DNA from 4 places in the Geobacillus sp. GHH01 genome. Region 4 is predicted to be linked to each of the others. Evidence: a T-box and tRNA genes for the amino acid it is inferred to sense, from the RefSeq annotation. Region 4 holds a T-box; the other regions hold tRNA genes.
The links. A T-box is a leader RNA that pairs with one kind of tRNA and senses whether it is charged. The one in region 4 lies ahead of serS (serine--tRNA ligase), so its partner is inferred to be a tRNA-Ser.
Positions count from the first base shown of each region.

Region 1: it has a tRNA-Ser gene. The T-box ahead of serS (serine--tRNA ligase) is inferred to sense a tRNA for this amino acid. The anticodon was not compared.
Region 2: it has a tRNA-Ser gene. The T-box ahead of serS (serine--tRNA ligase) is inferred to sense a tRNA for this amino acid. The anticodon was not compared.
Region 3: it has a tRNA-Ser gene. The T-box ahead of serS (serine--tRNA ligase) is inferred to sense a tRNA for this amino acid. The anticodon was not compared.

Region 1 covers NC_020210.1:511,214-516,124, forward strand. Annotated here, with positions in the region: tRNA gene GHH_RS02570 (tRNA-Thr) at 137-209, shown strand; tRNA gene GHH_RS02575 (tRNA-Lys) at 382-454, shown strand; tRNA gene GHH_RS02580 (tRNA-Gly) at 462-536, shown strand; tRNA gene GHH_RS02585 (tRNA-Leu) at 542-627, shown strand; tRNA gene GHH_RS02590 (tRNA-Arg) at 633-706, shown strand; tRNA gene GHH_RS02595 (tRNA-Pro) at 713-786, shown strand; tRNA gene GHH_RS02600 (tRNA-Ala) at 795-867, shown strand; tRNA gene GHH_RS02605 (tRNA-Met) at 885-961, shown strand; tRNA gene GHH_RS02610 (tRNA-Ile) at 967-1,043, shown strand; tRNA gene GHH_RS02615 (tRNA-Ser) at 1,063-1,153, shown strand; tRNA gene GHH_RS02620 (tRNA-Thr) at 1,510-1,585, shown strand; tRNA gene GHH_RS02625 (tRNA-His) at 1,593-1,665, shown strand; tRNA gene GHH_RS02630 (tRNA-Gly) at 1,985-2,055, shown strand; tRNA gene GHH_RS02635 (tRNA-Ile) at 2,062-2,135, shown strand; tRNA gene GHH_RS02640 (tRNA-Asn) at 2,345-2,419, shown strand; tRNA gene GHH_RS02645 (tRNA-Ser) at 2,426-2,518, shown strand; tRNA gene GHH_RS02650 (tRNA-Glu) at 2,523-2,594, shown strand; gene GHH_RS02655 (B3/4 domain-containing protein) at 2,897-3,562, opposite strand; gene queG (tRNA epoxyqueuosine(34) reductase QueG) at 3,615-4,757, shown strand; gene GHH_RS02665 (amidase domain-containing protein) at 4,819-4,911, shown strand, end outside.
Region 2 covers NC_020210.1:239,018-243,928, reverse strand. Annotated here, with positions in the region: rRNA gene GHH_RS01340 (16S ribosomal RNA) at 1-231, opposite strand, end outside; tRNA gene GHH_RS01335 (tRNA-Gly) at 333-406, opposite strand; tRNA gene GHH_RS01330 (tRNA-Pro) at 428-501, opposite strand; tRNA gene GHH_RS01325 (tRNA-Arg) at 506-582, opposite strand; tRNA gene GHH_RS01320 (tRNA-Leu) at 659-741, opposite strand; tRNA gene GHH_RS01315 (tRNA-Leu) at 757-838, opposite strand; tRNA gene GHH_RS01310 (tRNA-Lys) at 844-919, opposite strand; tRNA gene GHH_RS01305 (tRNA-Gln) at 1,458-1,532, opposite strand; tRNA gene GHH_RS01300 (tRNA-Asp) at 1,547-1,622, opposite strand; tRNA gene GHH_RS01295 (tRNA-Glu) at 1,655-1,726, opposite strand; tRNA gene GHH_RS01290 (tRNA-Ser) at 1,746-1,838, opposite strand; tRNA gene GHH_RS01285 (tRNA-Asn) at 1,846-1,920, opposite strand; gene GHH_RS01280 (SprT family protein) at 2,557-3,006, opposite strand; gene cmpA (cortex morphogenetic protein CmpA) at 3,096-3,209, shown strand; gene GHH_RS01275 (Tex family protein) at 3,228-4,911, opposite strand, start outside.
Region 3 covers NC_020210.1:2,985,392-2,989,855, forward strand. Annotated here, with positions in the region: tRNA gene GHH_RS14680 (tRNA-Cys) at 42-115, opposite strand; tRNA gene GHH_RS14685 (tRNA-Gly) at 125-196, opposite strand; tRNA gene GHH_RS14690 (tRNA-Gln) at 202-276, opposite strand; tRNA gene GHH_RS14695 (tRNA-His) at 293-365, opposite strand; tRNA gene GHH_RS14700 (tRNA-Trp) at 383-456, opposite strand; tRNA gene GHH_RS14705 (tRNA-Tyr) at 464-548, opposite strand; tRNA gene GHH_RS14710 (tRNA-Thr) at 555-630, opposite strand; tRNA gene GHH_RS14715 (tRNA-Phe) at 938-1,013, opposite strand; tRNA gene GHH_RS14720 (tRNA-Asp) at 1,291-1,366, opposite strand; tRNA gene GHH_RS14725 (tRNA-Met) at 1,372-1,448, opposite strand; tRNA gene GHH_RS14730 (tRNA-Val) at 1,475-1,550, opposite strand; tRNA gene GHH_RS14735 (tRNA-Glu) at 1,560-1,631, opposite strand; tRNA gene GHH_RS14740 (tRNA-Ser) at 1,646-1,736, opposite strand; tRNA gene GHH_RS14745 (tRNA-Asn) at 1,741-1,815, opposite strand; rRNA gene GHH_RS14750 (23S ribosomal RNA) at 2,053-4,464, opposite strand, start outside.
Region 4 covers NC_020210.1:18,818-23,728, forward strand. Annotated here, with positions in the region: gene GHH_RS00080 (serine hydrolase) at 1-1,349, shown strand, start outside; gene pdxS (pyridoxal 5'-phosphate synthase lyase subunit PdxS) at 1,480-2,364, shown strand; gene pdxT (pyridoxal 5'-phosphate synthase glutaminase subunit PdxT) at 2,389-2,979, shown strand; T-box leader at 2,989-3,208, shown strand; gene serS (serine--tRNA ligase) at 3,263-4,537, shown strand; gene GHH_RS00105 (LysM peptidoglycan-binding domain-containing protein) at 4,758-4,911, opposite strand, start outside.

The DNA.
Region 1 (4,911 bases), 490 kb from region 4:
CAATTGGTAGAGACGAGCATCGGCATCATCGAATTGGCTGCGAGTTGCCTCGACGCACAAGGCTTCCTTGAATGAGCTTGAAGAGGAAGAGGCACAACCAGGTAGACAACATGAGTCACTAACTAATTTTAAATGTGCCGGCTTAGCTCAATTGGTAGAGCAACTGACTTGTAATCAGTAGGTTGCGGGTTCAAGTCCTGCAGCCGGCATTCTTATTCCTTAATAACCTCTTAAGCCATTAAGACGGCAACCGCGAGCCATTAGCTCAGTAACGAGCGCTACATCTTCGAGTTCGCTTCGAGTTGTCCCGACGCATCTTGCTTCCTTGAATATGCTTGTAGAGGAAGGGACATCACTATCCTAGAGTGTTATCCAACTCGTGAGCCATTAGCTCAGTAGGTAGAGCATCTGACTTTTAATCAGAGGGTCGGAGGTTCGAGTCCTCCATGGCTCATCGTCTTGCGGAAGTAGTTCAGCGGTAGAACACCACCTTGCCAAGGTGGGGGTCGCGGGTTCGAGCCCCGTCTTCCGCTCCACTTCCGCCGGGGTGGCGGAATTGGCAGACGCACAGGACTTAAAATCCTGGGGTAGGTAACTACCGTGCCGGTTCGAGTCCGGCCCTCGGCACTTGTGCGCTCGTAGCTCAATTGGATAGAGCATCTGACTACGGATCAGAAGGTTAGGGGTTCGAATCCTCTCGAGCGCGTTTTGTCGGGAAGTAGCTCAGCTTGGTAGAGCACACGGTTCGGGTCCGTGAGGTCGCAGGTTCAAATCCTGTCTTCCCGATTTATCATGGGGCCTTAGCTCAGCTGGGAGAGCGCCTGCTTTGCAAGCAGGAGGTCATCGGTTCGATCCCGATAGGCTCCACCTTTTGACTTAAATTTGGCGGTGTAGCTCAGCTGGCTAGAGCGTACGGTTCATACCCGTGAGGTCGGGGGTTCGATCCCCTCCACCGCCACCATTATCGGACCTTTAGCTCAGCTGGTTAGAGCAGACGGCTCATAACCGTCCGGTCGTAGGTTCGAGTCCTACAAGGTCCACCATTATTATTGTTGCTTTTTTGGAGGAGTACCCAAGTGGTTGAAGGGGTCGGTCTTGAAAACCGAGAGGCGCCGCAAGGCGCGCGGGGGTTCGAATCCCTCCTCCTCCGCCATGCACTTTAAAATCATGCCGGCTTAGCTCAATTGGTAGAGACGAGCATTCGCATCGTCGAATCTGCTGCGAGTTGTCCCAACGCATCCTGCTTCTTTGAATAAGCTTGCAGAGGAAGGGACACCGAGCATTTGACTTCCTCGAATTAGCTGGGAGAGGAAGAGGCACAACCAGGCAGACAACATGAGTCACTAACTAATTTTAAATGTGCCGGCTTAGCTCAATTGGTAGAGACGAGCATCGGCATCATCGAATTGGCTGCGAGTTGCCTCGACGCACAAGGCTTCCTTGAATGAGCTTGAAGAGGAAGAGGCACAACCAGGCAGACAACATGAATCACTAGCTAATTTTAAATGTGCCGGCTTAGCTCAATTGGTAGAGCAACTGACTTGTAATCAGTAGGTTGCGGGTTCAAGTCCTGCAGCCGGCACCAGATCGAGGCGACTATGGCGAAGTGGTTAACGCACCAGATTGTGGCTCTGGCATGCGTGGGTTCGATTCCCACTAGTCGCCCTTTTCATTATATTCTATATTTGCGTGTGTAGTTTAGTGGTAAAACCTCAGCCACGAGCATTCGCATCATTGAATTAGCTTCGAGTTGCCTCGACGCATCCAGCTTCTTTGAATCGGCTGGCAGAGGAAGGGGCATGGAAGAGCGTGGCAGATGTTGACTCCAAATGATATGCGTGTGTAGTTTAGTGGTAAAACCTCAGCCACGAGCATTTGCATCATTGAATTAGCTTCGAGTTGCCTCGACGCATCCAGCTTCCTCGAATTAGCTTGCAGAGGAAGAGGCATGAAAGATTGTGATGGGTGTTTCATCAAAAATTATGCGGGTGTAGTTTAGTGGTAAAACCTCAGCCTTCCAAGCTGATGTCGTGGGTTCGATTCCCATCACCCGCTTTTTATGGGCCTATAGCTCAGCTGGTCAGAGCGCACGCCTGATAAGCGTGAGGTCGGTGGTTCAAGTCCACTTAGGCCCATTATTTTCCATTGAATGTTTTTTGGCTATTCGCTATAATAATGGGCGAACAATGCCCCATCGTTCCACAGCAAAAGCGGAGCGACGAGCTTCACATCTTCGAATTCGCTGCGAGTTGCCTCGACGCATCTCGCTTCCTTGAATTAGCTGGCAGAGGAAGAGGCAACGAGCACATTTGGAAGATGTGCATAACATATAGTTATTCATCATTCCGCAATAGCTCAGCGGTAGAGCAACCGGCTGTTAACCGGTAGGTCGTAGGTTCGAATCCTACTTGCGGAGCCATGTTACGGAGAAGTACCCAAGTGGCTGAAGGGGACGGTTTGCTAAACCGTTAGGTCGCAGTTTTGCGGCGCGCGGGTTCAAATCCCGCCTTCTCCGCCATAATGGCCCGTTGGTCAAGTGGTTAAGACACCGCCCTTTCACGGCGGTAACACGGGTTCGAATCCCGTACGGGTCACTGGTTGCTGGCACCAGAGATTCTGGTGCCCTTTTGTACAATTTCTTTTGTCGATTTTTGCGTTTTTTTCTTGCGATGCGTGTGGAAGTCTGTTATAATGTCTCTCGTTAGCTTTAAAATTATGTTATGATGCTTGGGGACAACGCAGTGTTTCGTTTCGTTAAAGAACGAGGCATTGCGTTTTTTTATTTATCACCCTAAACCGAGAAGACCCCCACTTCCACGCGTGAGCGTAGGTGGGAGAGCGTTCAAGTAGGGAGGGAGTCCCCCGTTTCCAACGGCAGGAAAGTGGGGGGAGAAGATCAAACGAACAATTGGGCGTCGGCTTCGCCGCCATGAATTTGCACAAACATCGTTTGGATGGCTTGAAGCTGGCGCTTGGCGGTTTCTTCTGGCGTTGATGGGAGAAAGTAAACGATTTGCAAAGCGTTTTTCGTTTCTCTCGTCACGGCGGTCCGCTCCGAATCGACGATCGGACTGCCAAACGGCCCTCGTTCATCTTTGCTGACGAGTTTGTTGGCAAAGTTGACTGTGCGGCCGTTTAACGCGATGTATTCATCTTGTTCCGTGCCGATCGTGAGCGTCACTGTCCCGTTGATGCGGTCTAGATCATAGATGCCGAGTGGAATTTTATAATAGAGTGAAAAAAAGTTGTTTATGTCTGCCGCTGAATGGATAGGCGGAATGAAGCTTTTTTTCTGGATGCGTCGGTACAGGCTTTCACTTGACGGTCGATAGCGGCTTGGGTCCGTTCCGATTTGTTTGAAAGTACGGCGCCATTCGACCATCTCAGGAATGTCGGCAATCGACTTTTCCTGCAGCTCGATGTAAAGAGATTCTTGAAACAGCTCAAGCCGCCCCCTTAACATTTGCGGTGAATCGCTGACCTCGATATGATGATAGCGGATGACGCCGAATTTACCAGAAGGAAGGCGTTGCTTTAGTTGTTCTGATATCACGAATTTCATCTTGATCACCTCGGATTTCATTTTATCATATATGACGAAAGGAGGGAAAACGATGGATGTTATGGCATTAAAGCGGGAAGTCATTGAGTATAGTCGGTCAATCGGCATTGATAAAATCGGATTTGCGAGCGCTGATCCGTTTGTTGAATTAAAGGAACGGCTGCGCCGCCAGCAGGAGCTCGGCTATCAGTCCGGTTTTGAGGAACCAGATATTGAGAAACGGACGAATCCTTCATTGCTTCTTCCGGAAGCAAAATCGATCATTGCCATTGCTCTTGCCTATCCGTCCAAAATGAAAAATGCGCCGCGGGGGACAAAGACGGAACGGCGCGGCGTTTTTTGCCGCGCTTCATGGGGAAAGGACTACCACGATGTGTTGCGGGAACGTTTGCAGCAGCTCGAGGAGTTTTTGCTGGCCAAAGTGCCCCATGCCCGCGTTCGCTCGATGGTGGATACCGGAGAGCTCGCCGATCGGGCGGTGGCGGAACGGGCAGGGATCGGTTGGAGCGGCAAGAACTGCTCTATTATTACACCGGAGTTTGGATCGTATGTGTATTTGGGAGAAATGATTACGAATATTCCATTTCCCCCTGATGAACCGGTTGAAAACCGATGCGGCACGTGCACGAAATGCATTGATGCCTGCCCGACCGGGGCGCTTGTACAAGGGGGACAACTGAACGCACAGCGGTGCCTTTCCTTTTTAACGCAAACGAAAGGCTTTTTGGCCGACGAGTTTCGGGAGAAAATCGGGAACCGGCTGTACGGCTGCGATACATGCCAGCAAGTCTGCCCGGAAAATAAGGGGAAAGACTTTCATTTGCATCCAGAATTCGAGCCGGATCCGGAAGCGGTAAAGCCGAAACTCATCCCGCTGCTTCAGATGAGCAACCGTGAATTTAAAGAAACATTTGGGGCCATGGCGGGTTCATGGCGTGGGAAAAAGCCGATTCAGCGCAATGCCATTCTGGCGCTCGCCCATTACAAAGACCAAACCGCGGTGCCGCACTTACTGCGTTTGTTGAAAGAGGATAGCCGTCCAGTCATCCGCGGGACGGCGGCGTGGGCGCTCGGGAAAATCGGGGATCCAAGCGCTAAGCCTTATTTGGAGGCCGCGCGGCAAACGGAGGCGGATGCCGATGTGATCGCTGAGATTGAAAAAGGACTGAAACTGTTGGCTGAGGCAAAGGAATAGGGAAAAAAACGCAGCTTCCCCACATAAGGTAGTAACAAAAACGAAAGTGGTGGAAAGCAGCATGAAAAAACAGTTGCGCGCGTGGTTGGATGAGCGAGCCCGCTCGTTTGTGTCGGAAAGCAATATCCGAAGCGAAGAGGCGGCAAGAAAGCAA
Region 2 (4,911 bases), 220 kb from region 4:
GTGACAGCCCAAAGGCCGCCTTTCAACCGAAGACCATGCGGTCTTCGGTGTTATCCGGTATTAGCTCCGGTTTCCCGGAGTTATCCCGGTCTTGCGGGCAGGTTGCCCACGTGTTACTCACCCGTCCGCCGCTGACCAAACAAGAGCAAGCCCTCGTTCGGTCCGCTCGACTTGCATGTATTAGGCACGCCGCCAGCGTTCGTCCTGAGCCAGGATCAAACTCTCCAAAGAAAGTTGATTGGCTTTTGCTTCGGCCCATGCGGACCTCCGCTTTTCGTCGCGCTTCGTTTCGTTCAGTTTTCAAGGAACGAAATAATCCTATGGACTCTTCATGGAGCGGGTGATGGGAATCGAACCCACGACATCAGCTTGGAAGGCTGAGGTTTTACCACTAAACTACACCCGCATAATATTTAGTTTAACAAAATCGGGAAGACAGGATTTGAACCTGCGACCCCATGGTCCCAAACCATGTGCTCTACCAAGCTGAGCTACTTCCCGATGATGGCGCGCTCGAGAGGATTCGAACCCCTAACCTTCTGATCCGTAGTCAGATGCTCTATCCAATTGAGCTACGAGCGCAATAGATTATTGCACCAAAGAGACGGATTATATTTTAGCAACTCGCTGTGTTGCTGTCAATAGTTTATCTAAAAAATGCGGTCGAGAGGACTTGAACCTCCACGGGGTCGCCCCCACTAGGCCCTCAACCTAGCGCGTCTGCCATTCCGCCACGACCGCATATTGACTAATCAGTGCGGGTGGAGGGACTTGAACCCCCACGCCGTGAGGCGCCAGATCCTAAGTCTGGTGCGTCTGCCAATTCCGCCACACCCGCTAATATGGTGAGCCATGGAGGACTCGAACCTCCGACCCTCTGATTAAAAGTCAGATGCTCTACCTACTGAGCTAATGGCTCATGGTTGGGTATACACTCCAGGTACTACCTAGCTCTACCTGCCTCTTCCTCTGCCAGCCTATTCAAAGAAGCTAGGTGCGTCGAGGCAACTCGAAGCAAACTCGAAGATGCAGCGCTCGTTACTGAGCTAATGGCTCATAGTCAAGTATACACTCACAGTGAACGATGTCCCTTCCTCTGCTAGCATATTCGAAGATGTCGGATGCGTCGGGACAACTCGCAGCGAACTCGAAGATGCAGCGCTCGTTACTGAGCTAATGGCTCATAGTCAAGTATACACTCACAGTGAACGATGTCCCTTCCTCTGCTAGCATATTCGAAGATGTCGGATGCGTCGGGACAACTCGCAGCGAACTCGAAGATGCAGCGCTCGTTACTGAGCTAATGGCTCATAGTCAAGTATACACTCACAGTGAACGATGTCCCTTCCTCTGCTAGCATATTCGAAGATGTCGGATGCGTCGGGACAACTCGCAGCGAACTCGAAGATGCAGCGCTCGTTACTGAGCTAATGGCTCATGTATTTAACACATAAAAATGGCTGGGCCAGCTGGATTCGAACCAGCGCATCACGGAGTCAAAGTCCGTTGCCTTACCGCTTGGCTATGGCCCAGCGATTTAGTGCAATGGCGGTCCCGACGGGACTCGAACCCGCGATCTCCTGCGTGACAGGCAGGCATGTTAACCACTACACTACGGGACCACAAATCGCGGGGATCACCCCGCGCTATTCAGTGACCCGTACGGGATTCGAACCCGTGTTACCGCCGTGAAAGGGCGGTGTCTTAACCACTTGACCAACGGGCCACGCATATACGTATTGGAGTGGCGGAGAAGGCGGGATTTGAACCCGCGCGCCGTAAAGCCACGACCTAACGGTTTAGCAAACCGTCCCCTTCAGCCACTTGGGTACTTCTCCAAAGAAATGGCTCCGCAAGTAGGATTCGAACCTACGACCTACCGGTTAACAGCCGGTTGCTCTACCGCTGAGCTATTGCGGAATGATGAAAAAATTATATGTCATGCATATCTTTACGATGTGCTCGTTGCCTCTTCCTCTGCCAGCTAATTCAAGAAAGCGAGATGCGTCGAGGCAACTCGCAGCCAATTCGAAGATGTGAGGCTCGTCGCTGAGCTATTGCGGAATGATGTTTGACAATCGACATTGTTTATTATATTGAGCAACTTGTCGTTTGTCAATACGTTTTCCCGCAACTTCCTCTGCTGTTTTCCGCCGTTTAGCGACGGCTTTTATAATTTAGCACACGATCATCCTGATTGTCAACCTTTTTTCGCAAAATGTTTTGTTTGATTATTGGCATTGACTGGACATTATAGTTTAACAATTCCTGACGAAAAGGCAGCTTGTCTATTTTCTCGACTGACGAACACCAAGGCGTGACGGAAGAACGAACAACCACCCGCTTCACAGACCCATGCATGGGTCTGAAAGCAGCATTGTTCAGTCGCCCGACAGTCGATCAAATGCCGAGGCTATGGAAAAGCTGCAAATGTTAAAGTTTCAAATTGCATCTACTCTGAAAATACCTGAGCTTCAAAATGTGTAAAACTGTAATATTCGACATAGAGATATTTTCATCCTTCCGATGGCAACCAAATTTTTCTGTCATGGAAGCCTAGGATCGTTTGAGCTTGCTTCGGCAGCGGCCGCAAACATAACGGTCTATGTTGATCCGTCTTTTGCGGCGGTAGGTGAGGCCGCATGACGTGCAAATGTATGTGTAGATCGTTTTCGGCGCTTTTGTATTTCGAGCAAGCGGACGACAATAGCGAGGCGCCCCCACTTTTTGCAGCAGTTCGCGGAAGTCGCGGTCGCGGTGGCGGTAGCCTTTTCCCTCAAGGTGCAAGTGGTAATGGCAAAGCTCGTGTTTGATGATGGCGATCAATTCTTCCTCGCCGAACTGCTCGTAATGTTTTTTATTGAGCTCAATGTTGTGCGTTTGCAACATGTAGCGTCCGCCGGTGGTGCGCAAACGAGGGTTGAAGAAAGCGGTATGGCGGAACGGCTTGCCGAACACGCGAATGGAAATTTGTTCGACAAGGGCTTGCAGCTGCTTTTGGTCCATGGCGGGTCTCTCCTTCATCTTTTGGCACAGGACAATTCACCATTACATACACATATATTACCTTTCCACTGTCAGGGAGGTGACTGATTTTGCCTACATGGCTGAAAAATCAGATGAGACGAGCCTACTATGAGAAAAACCGTGAGCAAATTAAACTGTTGAACCAATGCTGGTTTTTTTATCGGAGAAAACACTGCTCCTAAGGCAGTGCTTTCTCCATTTCACTCTTTCGGCGGCACCATCGACAGCGATATTCTTCCCTTCGCCACATCGACATGCTCGACCCATACTTTGACGACGTCGCCGACCGAAACGACATCGAGCGGATGGCGCACGTATTGTTTGCTTAGTTTGGAAATGTGCACGAGCCCGTCCTGTTTGACCCCAATGTCGACAAAGGCGCCGAAGTCAACGACGTTGCGCACGGTTCCTTCCAGCTCCATGCCTGGCTTCAAATCTTCCATCTTCAACACATCTTTGCGTAATAGCGGCTTGGGCAGCTCGTCGCGCGGGTCGCGCTCTGGGCGGCACAACGCGTCAATGATGTCGCGCAACGTCAGTTCTCCGATGCCGAGCTCGGCAGCCACCGTCTCGACCTCGATGGCTTGCAGCGCCTGGCGCAGTTCATCACTGCCAATGGCGGCGGTCGTAAATCCTAACTTACGCAACAGTTGCTTCACTTCCGCGTACCGCTCGGGGTGAATCGGCGTGCGGTCAAGCGGTTCGTCGCCATCAACGATGCGCAAAAAACCGATGCACTGCTCGTACGTTTTCGCTCCGAGCCGAGGAATCGTTTTCAACTCTTCGCGGTTGCGGAATTTCCCTTGCTCTTCGCGACGCTTGACGATGTTTTCTGCAACGGTTTTCGTGAGCCCGGACACGTACTGAAGCAGGGAGACGGAGGCAGTGTTGACGTTGACACCGACTTGATTGACGACCGTCTCGACGACGAAACGAAGCGACTCGGCAAGCTTTTTTTGCGACACATCGTGCTGGTATTGGCCGACGCCGACCGATTTTGGATCGATTTTGACAAGCTCGGCGAGCGGGTCTTGGACGCGGCGGGCGATCGAGACGGCGCTCCGCTCTTCGACTTGCAGGTCGGGAAACTCAGCGCGTGCAAGGTCGGAAGCAGAGTAGACGCTCGCTCCTGCTTCATTGACAATCAAATAAAAGATATCGCGTTGCACATGCTTCAGCGTGTCGGCGACAAACTGTTCGGTTTCCCGAGATGCTGTTCCGTTGCCAATCGCGATCATATCAACGTGATAGTCATCAAGCAGGCGAAGAAGTTTCGCGCGCGCCTCTTCTTTTCGCTCTTGCGGCGGATGCGGATAGATCACATCAATGCGAAGCAGTTTCCCCGTTTCGTCGACAACGGCGAGCTTGCACCCAGTCCGATAGGCTGGGTCGATGCCGAGCACCGTTTTTCCTTTGAGCGGCGGCTGGAGAAGCAGTTTGCGCAAGTTTTCAGCGAAAATATGGATGGCCCGCTCCTCCGCTTTCTCCGTCAACTCGTTGCGGATGTCGCGTTCAATGGCAGGCTCCATCAGCCGCTTGTATCCGTCCTCGATCGCTTCTGCCACGATGGGAGCGGCCGGGGACGATTCATCAGCGACTGTTTTTCGCCGCAAATAGCGAATGATGTCCTCAACAGGCGCCTTGATCGAGACGCGCAGCACCTCTTCCTTTTCACCACGGTTTAACGCCAACACGCGGTGCGGAACGATTTTAGCCAGGGGCTCCTCGTAGTCGTAGTACATTTCGTACACACTCTTTTCGTCCTTTTCCGGCGCTTTGGCAACCGAAGCAATCGTTCCTTTCCGCCGCGTCTCGTCGCGCACCCATTGACGAAGAGCAGCGTCATCTGCCACTTTCTCGGCGATGATGTCTTTCGCACCTTGA
Region 3 (4,464 bases), 620 kb from region 4:
ACATTACTTCATGTCTGTCAACACTTTTTATATTCATTAGATGGAGGCGGCACCCGGATTCGAACCGGGGGTAAAGGTTTTGCAGACCTCTGCCTTACCACTTGGCTATGCCGCCTTGATCGAGAGCGGAAGACGGGACTCGAACCCGCGACCCCCACCTTGGCAAGGTGGTGTTCTACCACTGAACTACTTCCGCATCATTGGCTGGGGTAGCTGGATTCGAACCAACGCATCACGGAGTCAAAGTCCGTTGCCTTACCGCTTGGCTATACCCCAATGCCGGAAAGTGAAGGGCGACTAGTGGGAATCGAACCCACGCATGCCAGAGCCACAATCTGGTGCGTTAACCACTTCGCCATAGTCGCCATAATGATAATCAAAATGGCAGGGGCAGTAGGAATCGAACCCACACCGGAGGTTTTGGAGACCTCTGTTCTACCATTAAACTATGCCCCTTTAATCATGGTGGAGGGGGACGGATTCGAACCGCCGAACCCAAAGGGAGCGGATTTACAGTCCGCCGCGTTTAGCCACTTCGCTACCCCTCCAAAGAATGGTGCCGACTGCAGGACTTGAACCCGCAACCTACTGATTACGATTCAGTTGCTCTACCAATTGAGCTAAGTCGGCATAAAACAAATGCAAGAAGGTGGCTCATTGTTGTGCTCTGTGCCTCTTCCTCTACAAGCTGATTCGAGGAAGCAGGATGCGTCGAGGCAACTCGAAGCCGACTCGACGAAGCAAGTGCTCGTCTCTACCAATTGAGCTAAGTCGGCATAATTATGATATAAATCGTGGCTCATTGTTCATTTGTTGTGTCCCTTCCTCTACCAGCCAATTCGAAGAAGCTGGGTGCGTCGGGACAACTCGCAATCGATTCGATGAAGCGGATGCTCGTCTCTGCCAATAGAGCTAAGTCAGCTTGCTATCAATTATATGGTGGCTCGGGACGGAATCGAACCGCCGACACAAGGATTTTCAGTCCTTTGCTCTACCGACTGAGCTACCGAGCCGTATTATATTTTTCACACTGCCTATTGATACCGCTTTGTGCCTCTTCCTCTGCCAGCGGATTCGACGATGCTGGATGCGTCGAGGCAACTCGAAGCGAATTCGATGAAGCAGATGCTCGTCTCTACCGACTGAGCTACCGAGCCATATTAAGTTTTTCATTGCTTTGCTTGTACTGCACCGTGTCTCTTCCTCTACAAGCTGATTCGAGGAAGCCAGATGCGTTGAGGCAACTCCAACTGAACTGCTGAGCTGTCTCTTTTCATAATTTTGAAACAATGGCGGTCCCGACGGGACTCGAACCCGCGATCTCCTGCGTGACAGGCAGGCATGTTAACCACTACACTACGGGACCAATTTTGGTTGCGGGGGCAGGATTTGAACCTGCGACCTTCGGGTTATGAGCCCGACGAGCTACCGGACTGCTCCACCCCGCGACGATAAACTCTTTCTTTGCAAATAATGGTGGAGGATGACGGGATCGAACCGCCGACCCCTTGCTTGTAAGGCAAGTGCTCTCCCAGCTGAGCTAATCCTCCACGAAGAAGTGACCCGTACGGGATTCGAACCCGTGTTACCGCCGTGAAAGGGCGGTGTCTTAACCACTTGACCAACGGGCCACGGTTTTGGATAGTGGCGGAGAGCAAGGGATTCGAACCCTTGAGGCGCTATTCACGCCTACACGATTTCCAATCGTGCTCCTTCGACCACTCGGACAGCTCTCCACGATGGCTCCGCAGGCAGGATTCGAACCTGCGACCAATCGGTTAACAGCCGATTGCTCTACCACTGAGCTACTGCGGAATCATAACGACGGTCAATTCTCCCAACAAGATGTCCTGCCTCTTCCTCTGCCAGCCGATTCAAAGAAGCTGGATGCGTCGAGGCAACTCGCAGTTCATCCGATGATGCAAATGCTCGTCACTGAGCTGCTGCGAAATGACATCTCTTTAGACATTTACTATTATAATGATTCGCGCTGAGCTGTCAAGAGTTTTTTCATTCCCTCAAAACTAGATAACCGTCGGAAGAAGCCGCTTATAGGTTAAGCCCTCGATCGATTAGTATCCGTCAGCTCCACGTGTCGCCACGCTTCCACCTCGGACCTATCGACCTCGTCATCTTCGAGGGATCTTACTCGCCTGACGCGATGGGAAATCTCATCTTGAGGGGGGCTTCACGCTTAGATGCTTTCAGCGCTTATCCCGTCCGCACATAGCTACCCAGCGGTGCCCCTGGCGGGACAACTGGTACACCAGCGGTGCGTCCATCCCGGTCCTCTCGTACTAAGGACAGCTCCTCTCAAATTTCCTCCGCCCGCGACGGAGAGGGACCGAACTGTCTCACGACGTTCTGAACCCAGCTCGCGTACCGCTTTAATGGGCGAACAGCCCAACCCTTGGGACCGACTACAGCCCCAGGATGCGATGAGCCGACATCGAGGTGCCAAACCTCCCCGTCGATGTGGACTCTTGGGGGAGATCAGCCTGTTATCCCCGGGGTAGCTTTTATCCGTTGAGCGATGGCCCTTCCATGCGGAACCACCGGATCACTAAGCCCGACTTTCGTCCCTGCTCGACCTGTCCGTCTCGCAGTCAAGCTCCCTTGTGCCTTTGCACTCTCCGAATGATTTCCAACCATTCTGAGGGAACCTTTGGGCGCCTCCGTTACCTTTTGGGAGGCGACCGCCCCAGTCAAACTGCCCGCCTGACACTGTCTCCCACCCCGATAAGGGGTGCGGGTTAGAACTTCAATACCGCCAGGGTGGTATCCCACCGCCGCCTCCACCGAAGCTGGCGCTCCGGCTTCCCAGGCTCCCACCTATCCTGTACAAGCGATACCAAAATTCCATATCAGGCTGCAGTAAAGCTCCACGGGGTCTTTCCGTCCTGTCGCGGGTAACCTGCATCTTCACAGGTAGTATAATTTCACCGGGTCTCTCGTTGAGACAGCGCCCAAGTCGTTACACCTTTCGTGCGGGTCGGAACTTACCCGACAAGGAATTTCGCTACCTTAGGACCGTTATAGTTACGGCCGCCGTTTACTGGGGCTTCGGTTCGCACCTTCGCTTCCGCTAAGCGCTCCCCTTAACCTTCCAGCACCGGGCAGGTGTCAGCCCCTATACGTCGCCTTTCGGCTTCGCAGAGACCTGTGTTTTTGATAAACAGTCGCTTGGGCCTTTTCACTGCGGCTCTTCAGGGCTCTTCACCCCAAAGAGCACCCCTTCTCCCGAAGTTACGGGGTCATTTTGCCGAGTTCCTTAACGAGAGTTCTCCCGCGCGCCTTAGGATTCTCTCCTCGCCTACCTGTGTCGGTTTGCGGTACGGGCACCTCTTCCCTCGCTAGAGGCTTTTCTTGGCAGTGTGAAATCGGGGACTTCCGGATCAATCCGTCGCCGTCACCGCTTAGCCTTATGATCCGCGGATTTGCCTGCGGATCAGCCTCACGGCTTGGACAGGCTCTTCCAGCCGCCTGCTCGCCCTATCCTCCTGCGTCCCCCCATCGCTCAAACGGGAAGGAGGTGGTACAGGAATCTCAACCTGTTGTCCATCACCTACGCCTTTCGGCCTCGGCTTAGGTCCCGACTAACCCTGAGCGGACGAACCTTCCTCAGGAACCCTTAGGCTTTCGGCGCAGAGGATTCTCACCTCTGCTTTCGCTACTCATACCGGCATTCTCACTTCTAAGCGCTCCACCAGTCCTTCCGGTCTGGCTTCTCTGCCCTTAGAACGCTCCCCTACCGATGACCAACGGTCATCCCGCAGCTTCGGCGGCACGTTTAGCCCCGGTACATTTTCGGCGCAGAGTCACTCGACCAGTGAGCTATTACGCACTCTTTAAATGGTGGCTGCTTCTAAGCCAACATCCTGGTTGTCTCGGCAACTCCACATCCTTTTCCACTGAACGTGCACTTTGGGGCCTTAGCTGGCGATCTGGGCTGTTTCCCTCTCGACCACGGATCTTATCACTCGCAGTCTGACTCCCGGGCATAAGTCGTTGGCATTCGGAGTTTGACTGGGTTCGGTAACCCGATGAGGGCCCCTAGCCCAATCAGTGCTCTACCTCCAACACTCTCCATCCCGAGGCTAGCCCTAAAGCTATTTCGGGGAGAACCAGCTATCTCCAAGTTCGATTGGCATTTCACCCCTACCCACACCTCATCCCCGCACTTTTCAACGTGCGTGGGTTCGGGCCTCCAGCCGGTGTTACCCGGCCTTCACCCTGGACATGGGTAGATCACCTGGTTTCGGGTCGACGACGACGTACTTTTCGCCCTGTTCAGACTCGCTTTCGCTGCGGCTCCGCCTCTTCGGCTTAACCTCGCACGCCATCGTCACTCGCCGGTTCATTCTACAAAAGGCACGCCATCACGCATGAACGCGCTCTGACTACTTGTAGGCACACGGTTTCAGGTTCTCTTTCACTCCCCTTCCGGGGTGCTTTTCACCTTTC
Region 4 (4,911 bases):
GAAAACAAAACTGGTTGTTTTGGTTGCTGTCGATTTGCCTTTGTTTAACGTTTGGTCCGTTTCAACAGACGGTGAAGGCGGAAAGCGCCCCGCTTGACATCCGGGCGGACGCTGCGATTTTAGTGGATGCACAAACGGGAAGAATTTTGTATGAAAAAAATATCGATACGGTGCTTGGGATTGCCAGCATGACGAAAATGATGACCGAGTATTTGCTTCTTGACGCCATTAAGGCGAAGCGCGTCAAATGGGATCAAATGTACACGCCAAGCGATTACGTGTACCGGCTGTCGCAAGACCGGGCGCTGTCCAATGTCCCGTTGCGAAAAGATGGCAAGTATACGGTGCGTGAGCTGTACGAGGCAATGGCCATTTATTCGGCGAACGGGGCAACGGTCGCGATTGCTGAGATCATCGCTGGATCGGAGAAAAATTTTGTGAAAATGATGAACGACAAAGCGAAAGAGCTTGGGCTGAAAGATTATAAGTTTGTCAATGCCACAGGGTTGAGCAATAAGGATTTAAAAGGATTCCATCCAGAAGGGACAAGCACAAATGAGGAAAACGTCATGTCCGCACGTGCGATGGCGATGCTTGCCTACCGGTTGCTGAAAGATCATCCCGAAGTGCTGAAAACAGCGAGCATTCCTCATAAAGTATTCCGGGAAGGAACAAAAGATGAAATCAAAATGGACAACTGGAATTGGATGCTGCCTGGGCTTGTGTACGGATACGAAGGTGTAGACGGGTTGAAAACCGGCTATACGGAATTTGCCGGCAACTGTTTCACCGGGACGGCGAAACGAAACGGCGTCCGCTTGATTTCGGTTGTCATGAATGCGAAAGATGCGAGTGGGAAAACAACAAAAGAGGCGCGTTTTAAAGAGACAGAAAAACTATTTAACTACGGATTCAACCAATACTCCCTCGAGACGCTTTATCCAAAAGGGTACCAGCTGAAAGGAAAAGAAACACTTCCGGTCGTGAAAGGGAAAGAAAAAGAGGTTCGTGTCGCGACAGGAAAGAATCTGGATCTGCTTGTGAAAAACGGCGAGGAAAAACAATACAAACCTGTATATGTGTTGGACAAGAAAAAAATGACAAAAGAAGGAAAGCTAGTCGCCCCTTTGAAAAAAGGGGAAACGGTTGGATATATGACGCTCGAATATAAAGGGGACGACTCCCTTGCCTTCTTAAGCCCAGACATGCAAAAAAACATTCGTGTGCCGCTTGTCACAACAGCTGAAGTCGAAAAAGCCAATTGGTTTGTTCTTTCGATGCGCGCGGTCGGCGGACTGTTTGTTGATTTATGGACAAGCGTCGCCAAAACAGTGAAAGGCTGGCTGTAGAATCGACTCCCCTTGATGGGGAGCTTTTTTCCATTGTGATTTTTGTAAAAATTGAGGTAAAATAAAACAGTGGAATCGTCCTTTTGCATGCCTCGCAAAGCATAAGGATCAGGAATAGGGGGAATCAACGTTGGCATTGACAGGTACGGACCGCGTCAAACGCGGCATGGCGGAAATGCAAAAAGGCGGCGTCATCATGGACGTCGTGAACGCAGAACAGGCGAAAATCGCTGAAGCGGCAGGGGCTGTCGCGGTTATGGCGCTCGAGCGCGTCCCGGCGGACATTCGCGCCGCTGGCGGTGTCGCGCGCATGGCCGACCCGACGGTGATCGAAGAAGTGATGAACGCCGTTTCGATCCCAGTCATGGCGAAAGTGCGGATCGGTCACTATGTTGAGGCGCGTGTCTTAGAGGCGCTTGGTGTCGACTACATTGACGAAAGCGAAGTATTAACGCCGGCTGATGAGGAATTCCATATTGACAAACGGCAGTTTACCGTTCCATTTGTGTGCGGTTGCCGCGATTTAGGGGAAGCGGCGCGCCGCATTGCAGAAGGGGCATCGATGTTGCGAACCAAAGGAGAGCCGGGGACAGGCAACATTGTTGAGGCCGTGCGCCATATGCGCAAAGTGAACGCGCAAATTCGCAAAGTCGTCAACATGAGCGAAGATGAGCTTGTCGCTGAGGCGAAACAGCTCGGGGCTCCGGTTGAGGTGCTGCGCGAGATCAAGCGGCTTGGCCGCCTGCCGGTCGTCAACTTTGCCGCCGGCGGTGTCGCGACACCGGCTGACGCTGCCTTGATGATGCACTTGGGTGCGGACGGTGTCTTTGTTGGGTCTGGCATTTTCAAATCGGAAAATCCGGAAAAATACGCGCGCGCGATCGTAGAGGCGACGACTCATTACGAAGACTATGAATTGATCGCACACTTGTCGAAAGGATTGGGCGGCGCGATGCGCGGCATCGATATCGCGACATTGTTGCCGGAGCACCGGATGCAAGAACGCGGCTGGTAAGCTAAATAAAGGAGCAAAGCAACGATGAAAATAGGTGTACTTGGACTGCAAGGAGCTGTGCGGGAGCATGTTCGCGCCATTGAGGCGTGCGGCGCCGAGGCGGTCATCGTGAAAAAGCCGGAGCAGCTTGAGGGGTTGGACGGTCTTGTGCTGCCGGGCGGCGAAAGCACAACGATGCGGCGGCTCATCGACCGCTATGGGCTGATGGAGCCGCTCAAGCAATTTGCCGCTGCCGGCAAGCCGATGTTCGGCACGTGCGCCGGACTCATTTTGCTGGCGAAGCGAATTGTCGGCTATGACGAGCCACATTTAGGATTAATGGACATTACAGTCGAGCGGAACTCGTTCGGTCGGCAGCGGGAAAGCTTTGAGGCGGAGCTGTCGATTAAGGGTGTCGGCGACGGGTTTGTCGGCGTCTTCATCCGTGCTCCGCACATTGTCGAGGTCGGCGACGAGGTCGATGTCTTGGCGACATACAACGACCGCATTGTCGCGGCCCGGCAAGGCCAGTTTCTCGGCTGCTCGTTCCATCCAGAGCTGACCGACGATCATCGATTGATGCAATACTTCCTCAACATGGTCAAAGAAGCGAAAATGGCGTCAAGCCTCAAGTAAAGTGATCAAGCGAAAGCGATGAGAGGAACAAGTAGCAGGTCCCCTTCCTTTCAGAGAGCCGGTGGGTGGTGCGAACCGGCAGGGAGCTCCTGTGAATCCATCCTCGAGCAAAACGTTGAACGCCCAAAGGGCCAGTAGGCGTTTTCGGCCGCCGCCGTTAACGGCAAAAGGGGAAGGCATCGCAAGCCTTCAATAAGGGTGGCACCGCGGGATGGCTCCCGTCCCTTTTTTGGGACGGGGGCTTTTTTATGTATAATATTGAATGGAAAAGGAGGTAAAAGCCATGCTGGATGTGAAAATATTGCGCACCCAGTTTGAAGAAGTGAAAGAAAAACTAATGCAGCGCGGCGGGGATTTGACGAACATCGACCGCTTTGAACAATTGGACAAAGACCGCCGCCGCTTGATTGCGGAAGTCGAAGAGCTGAAAAGCAAGCGCAACGATGTGTCGCAGCAAATCGCTGTCCTAAAGCGCGAGAAAAAGGACGCCGAGCCGCTGATTGCCCAAATGCGCGAAGTCGGTGACCGCATTAAACGGATGGATGAACAAATTCGCCAGCTTGAGGCGGAACTCGACGACTTGTTGTTGTCGATTCCAAACGTGCCGCACGAATCAGTGCCGATCGGCCAATCAGAAGAGGACAATGTGGAAGTGCGGAGATGGGGAGAGCCGCGTTCGTTTTCCTTTGAGCCGAAGCCGCATTGGGAAATCGCCGATCGGCTCGGTTTGCTCGACTTTGAGCGAGCCGCCAAAGTGGCGGGAAGCCGATTTGTCTTTTATAAAGGGTTAGGAGCGCGGCTTGAGCGGGCGCTCATCAACTTTATGCTTGACATCCATCTCGATGAATTCGGTTACGAAGAAGTGTTGCCGCCATATTTAGTGAACCGGGCGAGTATGATCGGAACCGGACAGTTGCCGAAATTTGCCGAGGATGCGTTCCATTTGGACAGCGAAGATTATTTCCTCATTCCGACCGCTGAGGTGCCGGTGACGAACCTGCATCGCGACGAAATTTTGGCCGCAGATGATTTGCCGATTTACTATGCGGCCTACAGCGCCTGCTTCCGCGCGGAAGCCGGGTCGGCCGGCCGCGACACGAGAGGGCTGATCCGCCAGCATCAGTTCAATAAAGTCGAGCTGGTAAAATTCGTAAAGCCGGAGGACTCGTACGATGAATTGGAAAAGCTGACGCGCCAGGCAGAGACGATTTTGCAACGGCTCGGGCTTCCGTACCGCGTTGTCGCCTTGTGCACCGGAGACCTTGGATTCTCGGCGGCGAAAACGTACGATATTGAAGTTTGGCTGCCAAGTTACGGAACGTACCGGGAAATTTCGTCGTGCAGCAACTTTGAGGCGTTTCAAGCGCGCCGTGCCAACATCCGCTTCCGTCGCGATCCAAAAGCGAAACCGGAGTACGTGCATACATTAAACGGTTCGGGGCTAGCCATTGGGCGGACGGTCGCCGCCATTTTGGAAAACTACCAGCAAGAAGACGGCTCGGTCATCGTTCCGGAAGCGCTTCGTCCTTACATGGGGAATCGGGACGTCATTCGCTGAAAAAAGGTGCTTGAGGCAAATCGTTGGTTGACTTTTCCCGACTGCCGTGTTATAGTGAATGACGTTGGCAATGAGGAACAAGAAATCTTGTTCTTGGCCAAGACGATGATGAAGAGGACTGACGCGCATAAGAGGAGATTGTCATCTGAAACGGCTGACCGCCGAAAGCCGTTTCCCATCATAAAAAAACCCGCCGTTGACCGGCGGGTTTTTTATGCCTTTATTTTTTTACAACAGTAAATTGATCAGCGATCAGCAGCCAGTTTTGTGGAAAATCAATGCCAAGTTTCCAATAGCTGACCCCGCGCAAACCAAGTTCCTTCACGAGATTAAATTTTGCTTGAATGGAGCGGGCGTCCTCGAACCATACTTCA